DNA from 4 places in the Dactylosporangium sp. NPDC050688 genome. Region 4 is predicted to be linked to each of the others. Evidence: riboswitches for the same ligand, from Rfam matches in the RefSeq annotation. Region 4 holds a riboswitch; each other region holds the start of a gene.
The links. A riboswitch is a leader RNA that binds a small molecule or an ion and turns the genes downstream of it on or off. The one in region 4 is predicted to bind cobalamin.
Positions count from the first base shown of each region.

Region 1: linked by a shared signal. The riboswitch ahead of cobN (cobaltochelatase subunit CobN) and the one ahead of AB0H83_RS30225 (VWA domain-containing protein) in region 4 are both predicted to bind cobalamin.
Region 2: linked by a shared signal. The riboswitch ahead of AB0H83_RS33245 (ABC transporter substrate-binding protein) and the one ahead of AB0H83_RS30225 (VWA domain-containing protein) in region 4 are both predicted to bind cobalamin.
Region 3: linked by a shared signal. The riboswitch ahead of bluB (5,6-dimethylbenzimidazole synthase) and the one ahead of AB0H83_RS30225 (VWA domain-containing protein) in region 4 are both predicted to bind cobalamin.

Region 1 covers NZ_JBFAIC010000109.1:17,060-19,253, forward strand. The annotation lists gene AB0H83_RS48965 (precorrin-3B synthase) at 1-634, opposite strand, end outside; cobalamin riboswitch at 680-866, shown strand; gene cobN (cobaltochelatase subunit CobN) at 905-2,194, shown strand, end outside.
Region 2 covers NZ_JBFAIC010000044.1:66,247-68,440, forward strand. The annotation lists gene AB0H83_RS33245 (ABC transporter substrate-binding protein) at 47-979, opposite strand; cobalamin riboswitch at 1,068-1,206, opposite strand; gene AB0H83_RS33250 (FtsX-like permease family protein) at 1,301-2,194, opposite strand, start outside.
Region 3 covers NZ_JBFAIC010000026.1:1,896-4,089, forward strand. The annotation lists gene AB0H83_RS24210 (YciI family protein) at 1-131, opposite strand, end outside; gene bluB (5,6-dimethylbenzimidazole synthase) at 244-864, opposite strand; cobalamin riboswitch at 903-1,109, opposite strand; gene AB0H83_RS24220 (Uma2 family endonuclease) at 1,338-1,856, shown strand; gene AB0H83_RS24225 (HAD family hydrolase) at 1,912-2,194, shown strand, end outside.
Region 4 covers NZ_JBFAIC010000037.1:88,631-90,824, reverse strand. The annotation lists gene AB0H83_RS30225 (VWA domain-containing protein) at 1-979, opposite strand, end outside; cobalamin riboswitch at 1,037-1,161, opposite strand; gene AB0H83_RS30220 (copper resistance protein CopC) at 1,378-2,118, opposite strand.

The sequences.
Region 1 (2,194 bases), on a different contig from region 4:
CCGGGCCGTCGGTCAGCTCCGCGAGGCGCCAGGCCGTGCCGCCCTGCGCGGCCCGCTCGGCCAGGAACGCCCTGGTCGCCCGCAGCAGCAGGCCGGCCGGCGTACTGGCGGCGCGGGCCGTGGTGGGGGTGCCGGCCAGGACGAGGCGGTCGCCGTGCAGGCCGACGTCGCCACCGAGCGGGGTCACGTCGCCGCGCCCGTCGTCGAGCGTCACCAGGAACCGGCCCGGCAGCGCGGCGAGGGACGCGTCGGCGCACAGCCCGGCGTCGAACGCGGCCACCACCGGCCGCACGTCCAGCACGCCACGGCCGTCGCGGCCGGTCAGCGGGCTGGCGACGATGTTGCGGACCCGCTCGTGCGTCGCCGACGGCAGCAGCCCCGCCCCGGTCAGCCGGGCCGCCAGGTCGAGTTCCGCGCCCGGCCGCAGCGCCCTGACCTGCACGTTGCCCCGGGAGGTGAGCTCCAGGTCGGGGTCGCCGAGATCGAGGGCGGCGGCGCGCAGGACGGCGAGGGCATCCCGGCCGAGCCGGCCGCCGGGCAGCCGGACCCGCGCCAGTCCGCCGTCGGCCGCGGCATGGACCTGCACGGCGCCCGGGCACCGGTCCGGAGCGTCGCGTCCGCTGGCAGCCTGCACGGGCCGGATACTACTGCGCAGCTCGTCGCTTGACTCAAGTCAGCGGTGTCCAGGAGAGTTGGCGGTGCTGTACGGGCGACGAGTGGAGGAAGCCGGTGCGAGTCCGGCGCGGTCCCGCCACTGTGACCGGGGAGTGAGTCTCCGACTGAGGCCACTGGGCGCGAGCCCGGGAAGGCAGGAGACGAGCGCCGATCCGGGAGCCAGGAGACTTTCCGCCGCCCGACCTTTCCCGACCGACTTGGGGCGCGGACCCCGAGGGAGGACCCAGGCGTGATCCTGCTGCTGTCGACGTCCGACACCGACCTGCTCAGCGCCCGTGCCAGCGGCGCGGCGTTCCGGCTGGCCAACCCGTCGCGCACCGCCGTGGCGGACCTGCCGGCCCTGGCCGAGGGCGCCGACCTGGTCGTGGTGCGGTTCCTGGGCGGCTACCGGGACTGGCAGGAGGGCTTCGACGCGCTGCTGCGGCTGCCGCTGCCCGTGGTCCTGCTCGGCGGCGAGCAGCTGCCCGACGCCGAGCTGATGCGCCACTCGACGGTGCCCGCCGGGGTCGCCGCGGAGGCCCACGCGTATTTCGCCGAGGGCGGCCCGGCCAACCTCGCCGAGCTGCACAAGTTCCTGTCCGACACGGTCCTGCTGACCGGGCACGGGTTCGCCCCGCCGGCGCGGACCCCGGCGTGGGGACTGCTGGAGCGGGCGACGACCGCCGACGGCCCGACCGTCGGCGTCATCTACTACCGGGCGCACCATCTGGCCGGCAACACCGCGTTCGTGGAGACGCTCTGCGACGCGATCGAGGACGCCGGCGGCCGGGCGCTGCCCGTGTTCGCCTCGTCGCTGCGCACCGCCCCGCCGCAGCTGCTGGAGACGCTGCGGCAGGCCGACGCGCTCGTCGTCACCGTCCTGGCCGCGGGCGGCACCCGGCCCGCCGACGCGCAGGCCGGCGGCGAGGACGAGGCGTGGGACGTGGGCGCCCTGGCCGCGCTGGACGTGCCGATCCTGCAAGGGCTCTGCCTGACCAGCGCCCGCGACACCTGGGACGCCAACGACGACGGCCTGTCGCCGCTCGACACGGCCACGCAGGTCGCGATCCCCGAGTTCGACGGCCGGATCATCACGGTGCCGTTCTCGTTCAAGGAGGTCGACGCCGACGGGCTCACCGTCTACGTCGCCGACCGGGAGCGGGCCGGCCGGGTCGCCGGGATCGCCGTCGGGCACGCCCGGCTGCGGCACCTGCCCGCCTCGCAGCGCAAGGTCGTGCTGATGCTCAGCGCGTACCCGACGAAACACGCGCGGATCGGCAACGCGGTGGGGCTCGACACGCCCGCGAGCGTGGTCCGGCTGCTGGCGGCCATGCGCGAGCAGGGTTACGTGGGCGCCGGCGGCTTCCCGAAGGACGGCGACGCGCTGATGCACACGCTCATCGCCGCCGGCGGGCAGGACGTCAACTGGCTCACCGAGGACCAGCTGCGGGGCAACCCGATCAGGATCTCCGCCGCCAAGTACCGGGCCTGGTTCCAGACGCTGCCGGCGGACCTGCGCGAGGCGATGGAGCGGCACTGG
Region 2 (2,194 bases), on a different contig from region 4:
ACGACCCAGCTCGGGCGGAGCCGGTCGGTGGACCGGCGGCTGGGTCTCACGCGGGCACCTTGGCCACTGCCTCGACGATGGCCCGGAGCAGATCGACCGCGCGCGGGCCCCAGCGGGACGCCACGGCGTCGTCCAGCGCGACGATCCGCCCGGTCTTCACCGCGGTGATGCCGGACCAGCCGGGGCGGGCGGCGACCGTCTCGGCCGACTGCTTGCAGCACTTCGCGTCGGCGAGGAACACCAGATCCGGGTCGGCCTGGACCAGCACCTCGACGGAGAGCTGGGGATAGCCGCCCTTCGCGCCGCCGGGGTCCGCGGGATCGGCCACGTTCTGCAGGCCTGCCATGGTGAACAGCGAGCCGACGAACGTGCTGCCGGTGACCGTGTACAGCGTCGGGTCGAGCTCGTAGTAGTACGTCAGCTTGCTCGAGCGCGGCGGCAGGCCCTTGATCAGCTTGTCGACGTCGTGGCGCATGCGTCCGACCAGGTCCGTGGCCTCGGAGCCGTGGCCCGTGAGCCGGCCCAGCTCGTCGATCTGCCGGTACGTGTCGTCGAGCGTGACGGCCGCCGGTGCGAGGTAGACCGGGATCTTGAACTTGGCGAGCTGCTCGACGACCTTGTTGGCGTCGGTGGTCAGGACGACCAGGTCGGGGTTCTTGGCCACGATCGCCTCGGCGTTCGGCTGGAACCCGGACAACTGCGACGTCGGTACCTCGGCCGGATAGTCGGATTGGTCGTCGACCGCCGTCACCTGCGCGCCCGCACCGATCGCGAAGAGCATCTCGGTGGTGCTCGGCGACAGCGACACGATCTTCGTGGGGCGTTGCTCCAGCGTGACCTTGCCCACCGTCACCGGATACGCGGCGGCGTCGGCGGAGCCGGGCTGCGGGGTGCCGTCCGCGCCGCCGGCGCAAGCGCCGAGCGTGAGCGCGATGGCGACCAGGGCGGCACCGAACGTTACCGGGGTGCGTCTGCTCATCAGTCCTCCTGTCGGTCGAGGAGTCGGTGCTTCGCCGACAGGGGGTGACGAACATGCCCCGCCCGCAAGGCGCCCTTCCTCGAGAGCGCGGTTCGCGACCGTCCCCGGCAGGCGACCTGGCTAGTCCCCGGACCGTACGGATCGGGGCATCACAGTTGCGGGACAGCACCGGTGTCGCACCGGTTTCGCTGCGGGTGGTCGCCTGAACCGTAGTACATCGACGCCGGTCGGGGTCGGCCAGGACCACGCGACCGAGTTCGACGTGCAGGGACAGCACCGGTTCGACCGCAGCCTGGTGCGCCCCGCGGACACTGCGCCGGGTCACTCGCCCGCGCGGAGCACCTCGCCCAGCTGCCGGCGGCGGCGCAGCGCCGCCTCGACCGGCACCACGACGGCGACCGCCGCCAGCAGCACCCCGCCCAGCAGCGCGAGCCACCCCCACGGCAGTACCAGGGAAGGGTCAACGGTCTGGCGGGTGAGCAGCCGCAGTTCGAGCGGGCCGAGCGTGAGCCGGGCCAGCACCGCGCCGAGCAGCGGGCCGCCCACGGCGGCGAGCAGCACCGCAGGCAGCAGCTCGCCGGCCGCGATCCAGCGGGCGTCACGTGGCCGCAGGCCGAGGGTGCGCAGGCGGGTGAGGGTCTGCCAGCGTTGCGGTGCGCCGGCGGCGGCGCCGAGGGCGAGCCCGAGCAGTCCCAGCACCAGCAGCGTCGCGGCGGCGGTGCGGGCCAGCCGCAGCAGACCCGCGGTCAGCGGCGCAGCGCGGCGCGCGCGTTCCACGTCGGCGCGGAGCACGACGTTGGCGGCGGAGTCACCCGAGGCGACGGCGGCGGCGGTGCCGGGACCGGTCACCCAGACGGTGTTGGGCACGGTGGTCAGGCCGGCGGCAGCGAGGCCGGCGGTGTCCACGACGACGAGGTCGGTGGCGCCGCCGATGGCGGGCGCGGTGCCGACGGCGGTGAGCCGGATCGCCGGGGCGCCGTCCGGCTGGGGCAGTTGCAGGTGCATGCCGGGCTGGAGGCTGCCGTCGCCGGAGAGCACCAGCGCGGGGACGTCGCCGGGGGCGGGGTTCGCGAGCCGGGCGAGCGCCGGTGCGTCCGGCAGCGGGGTGGCGGCGAGCAGCCGCTGGAACGCGGCGGCGTCGACGATCACCAGGCGGGGGGCGGTGATCGCGGCGTCGGCGATGACCCTGGCCCGGTCGGTGACCTGTGCGACGAC
Region 3 (2,194 bases), on a different contig from region 4:
CCGTGCAGGACGCCGGTCCCGGCCGCGGCGTGGAACGCCCGGTGGCCCTCCTCCTTCGCCCGCCGCTCCTGCTCGGTCTCGGCGTCCCAGCGCTGCTCGTCGCCGTAGATGAGGATCAGGTACTTCGCCATTGTCCGTCCCATTCGTCCATCGGGCCCGTTGTCGTGCCCGTCCAGCTGTACGACGAACCGCAGTGCGGCAGAATCGACAAGCGCCGCCGGGTGAGCTGGAGCCAACCGACAGCTACCAGCGGTCGTGGTGCAGCGCCGCGGCGAGCGGGGTGCGGTGCCGCCAGCCGTGCCGCTCCAGGTCCGGCACCGTCTCCAGGTGCGTCACCGGCCCGAGGCACAGCCACGCGACCGGGCGGATCGTCTCGGGGATGCCCAGCAGCTCACGCACGAACGGCTCGCGGTAGAACGACACCCACCCCACGCCCAGGTCCTCGGCGGTCGCGGCGAGCCACAGATTCTGGATGGCGAGGCACACCGAGTAGAGGCCGGCGTCGGCGATCGCGTGCCGCCCCAGCACTCCCGGTCCGCCGCGGCCGGCGTCGTACGTGACGACCACCGACATCGTCGACTCCAGCACCCCATCGATCTTGATCCGGGCGAACGTCCCGGCGGCCTCGCCGTCAAGGGTCGCGGCGAACGTCGCCCGCTCCTGCCGGACGTGCTCGTGAAACGCGCGGCGCAGCCCGGGGTCGCGCACGAGGACGAAGTCCCACGGCTGGGTCAGCCCCACGCTCGGGGCCGCGTGCGCGGCGCTCAGCACGCGGTCGAGGACCTCGCCGGGGATCGGCGCCCCGGTGAACTGGCCGCGCACGTCGCGGCGGCGGCGCACGACGTCGTACAGGTCGGTGCTCATGAGGGCAGGCTCCCGCTGCTCGGCCCGCCCCGTCGCGGGGCGGGCGGTGACCGCGAGGCCGGTCTTCGGACTCTCGGATCAACGCCTGCACCGTCCGCCTTCCCAGCCCGCAGGCCAGTGACCGCACGCCGCGCGGGCGCGCATGGACGGCAGCTCCCCGATCACCGCGGCGGGCCCGTGCCGGATTCACACCGGCTTCCCGATTCTCCCCGGTCGCCCGGGGCACCTCGCATCAGTTCATGCCGCCGCAAGCCTAAACGCCTGGCCTAGACGCACAGCCGGTAATGCGTGGTGAGCCGCCCCTCCTCCAGCAGGTGGAACGCGAGCGCCGGCGGCGGCTCCGGACGGGCCTCGGCAGTGATATGGGCTTATGCTCATATCTGTCATTGTGGCACGGATCGCGGCAGGGTCGTCGGTATGCTTCGGGCGTGGACAGGAGGAGCGACATGAGCGCAGCGGCTGTTGGCGCTCGGATGCCGACCACGATCACCCTCGACGACGTCGCGGCCATGGCGGATGCGGATGAGCATCACCGCTACGAGCTGAGTCGAGAAGGGGTGCTGTCCATCATGCCGCCGGCCCACCCGGAGCATGCGGTGACCGTCGCCAAGATGGTGCACTGGTTCCACGCCAATGGGTTTGGACCCGAGCAGATCATGGTCGACTGCGGCATCCACGTCGGCGGCGGGCGGCAGCCGGACGTGACGGTCTGGGCGAAGGACAAGCCACCACGCGCGGCACGCTCCAGCTACGCGGGCATCGACGGACTACTTCTCGCGGTCGAGGTGGTGTCGCCCGACAGCGAGCACATCGACCGCGTCATCAAGCGCGACGAGTATGCGACGGCCGGCGTCCCCCGCTACTGGATCGTCGGTCGCGACGCGGCCACCACCTTGCAGGCGCTGGTCCTGCGCGACGGCGAGTTCGTGACGGAGCACGAGCCGCGGCCCCTGGCCTGGCTGCTGAACGGGCCCGTGCCCGACCTCAGCTGAGGGCAACAGCACCGGTGGAAATAGGTCAGGTTCGTCACCGGTACCATCCCCGCACGTGACGGTGCAGGGAGTACTGCTCGACCTCGACGGCACGCTGCTGGACCACGAGGGCGCGGTGACCGCGGCGCTGCTGCGGTGGCTGCCCACGATCGGGGTCGGACCGGACGCGCGGACCCTGGCCCTGTGGCGCACCGTGCAGGAGCGGCACCTGGCCGGTTGGCGGGCCGGGCGCATCACGTTCCAGCAGCAGCGCCGCCGCCGCGTCAGGGACTTCCTGGTCGCGGTCGGCCGGCCCGCCGAGGACGACGAGGCGCGCCTGGACACCCTCTTCAACGGGT
Region 4 (2,194 bases):
CGCCGGGTGGGTCCAGGGGGTCGCGGCGGCGCCGGTGCGGCAGAGCGAGCCGGGCCGCGTCGCGCAGGTCGTCCTTCGTCACCACGGTCCGGCCGTGCCAGGCCGCCAGCGCGACCGCGGTGCGGGCCACCACGATGTCGGCGCGCAGCCCGTCGACCCGGTACGCCAGGCAGATCCGCGCGATGCGGTCGAGCTGGCGGTCCGGCAGCGACACCCCGGGCAGCGCCCGCCGGGCGGCGGCGATGCGGGCGGCGAGGGCGGCGTCCTCCTCGACGAAGCGGGCCGCGAAGGCTTCGGGGTCGTGCTCGTACGCCAGCCGCCGCCGCACCACCTCGGCCCGGGGCGCGGCGGTGGTCGGCGACGTCACCCCGACGACCAGGCCGAACCGGTCGACGAGCTGCGGGCGCGGCTCGCCCTCCTCCGGGTTCATGGTGCCGACGAGCAGGAACCTGGCGGCATGCTGGACGGAGACCCCGTCGCGCTCGACGTGGGCGCGGCCCATCGCGGCGGCGTCGAGGAGCAGGTCGACGAGATGGTCGGGCAGGAGGTTGACCTCGTCGACGTAGAGCACGCCGCGGTGGGCGGCGGCGAGCAGGCCGGGCTCGTAGGCCTTGACCCCGTCGCCGAGGGCCCGCTGCAGGTCGAGGGTGCCGACGACCCGGTCCTCGGTGGCACCGACGGGCAGCTCGACCAGGGCGGACCGGCGGCGCACGGCGCTGCTCAGGGGCGCGTCCACCGGATGCGGGCCGTCGGGGCAGGACCGGTCCGGCGCGGCGGGGTCGCAGGCGAACCGGCAGCCGGCGACGACGTCGACCTCCGGCAGCAGCGTGGCGAGGCCCCGCACGACGGTCGACTTGGCGGTGCCCTTCTCACCCCGGACGAGCACCCCGCCGATCGCCGGGGACACGGCGGTGAGCAGCAGCGCGAGGCGCAGGTCGGGCAGGCCGACCACGGCCGAGAACGGATACGGCGACGTCACGGGCACATCCTCCTCGAGCGGGTCCGCGCCCGCTGGGTCATGGAGCACGAGCGGCCGGAGTCTCCTGACTCCCGGATCGCCGCCGTCCCCCGACCTTCCGACCTGTGGCCGTGGCCCGTGCGCTGGAGGACGACTCCCCGGTCACAGTGGCGGGACCGTCCCAGAATCGCACTGGGTTCCTCCCTGTGACCGCTCGGGGTTCATCCTGTCCCAGGGCTCCCAGTGACGTCAACGTGACCCAAATCCTTGGCCGGCGGCGCGCGGGGCCGAACAGGGGACGTGTGGAGGACCGCGGCGCACGCCGTCCTGTGTGCCGTGCTGCGCCGGGCGGGGAAGGCGGCCAAACCGGCCCGGCTGGGCGCGGAGACGCAGCCGCTCGGAGGGCCTTACCCAAGGCTTTACCGGAGGGCGGCCTTGCGGCGTTTCTTCTCCGGCGGCACTGGAGCGCGGCGGGCGGCGAGCCAGACCATCGCGCCGACGCCCACGATGAGCAGCGCCGGGATCAGCCAGTCGGTGAGCACGAACGGGGTCGCCGGGGCGGGCGGCGGCGCGGCCTGCTGGGGGCCGGCGGTGGGTGCCGCGGCCGCTGGCGCGCTCTCCTTGCTCAGCGCCCGGGTCAGCGCCTCGGACGGCCCGGCCGTCGGGGCGGTCCAGCCCGCCGGCGCCGGCGTCACCGGCCCGCCGTACGTGAACCGCAGCTGCCCCTTCACCGCCTCGCCGTCGGAGGCGACCGACTGGTACGCCACGACGTACAAACCCTGCTCCGGCCAGTGCGAGACGGCCACCAGCGCCGGGAAGCCGGTGTTGTAGACCTTCGGCTCGAACTTGCCGTCGACGAGGAAGTACTCCTGGACCGGCTTGTCGAGGCGCTTGGGCTCCCCGCCGCGCCAGCCGCCGTCGACCCGCTGCCCGGACGGGGCGGTCACGGTGAACCACGCGAAGGACGCCGGCTGCTCGGTGAAGTACAGCGCCACGTCGGCCCGCGGCTGGTCGACCGTGCTGTCCTGGACGGGGTCCGACATGGCCAGCTGCCCGTGCGCGGCGGCGGGCACCGCGGTCACCACGAGGCCGAGCGCCGCGACGACGGCCAGCACCGCAACCCTGACGGCATTGACCGCAATGACGCTGCCCGATCGCATCGGCACATGATGCCGGGTTCCCCCATAGCCGACAAGACGCTAAATTCACGATCCTGACGAACCCCGCCGCCCCGGG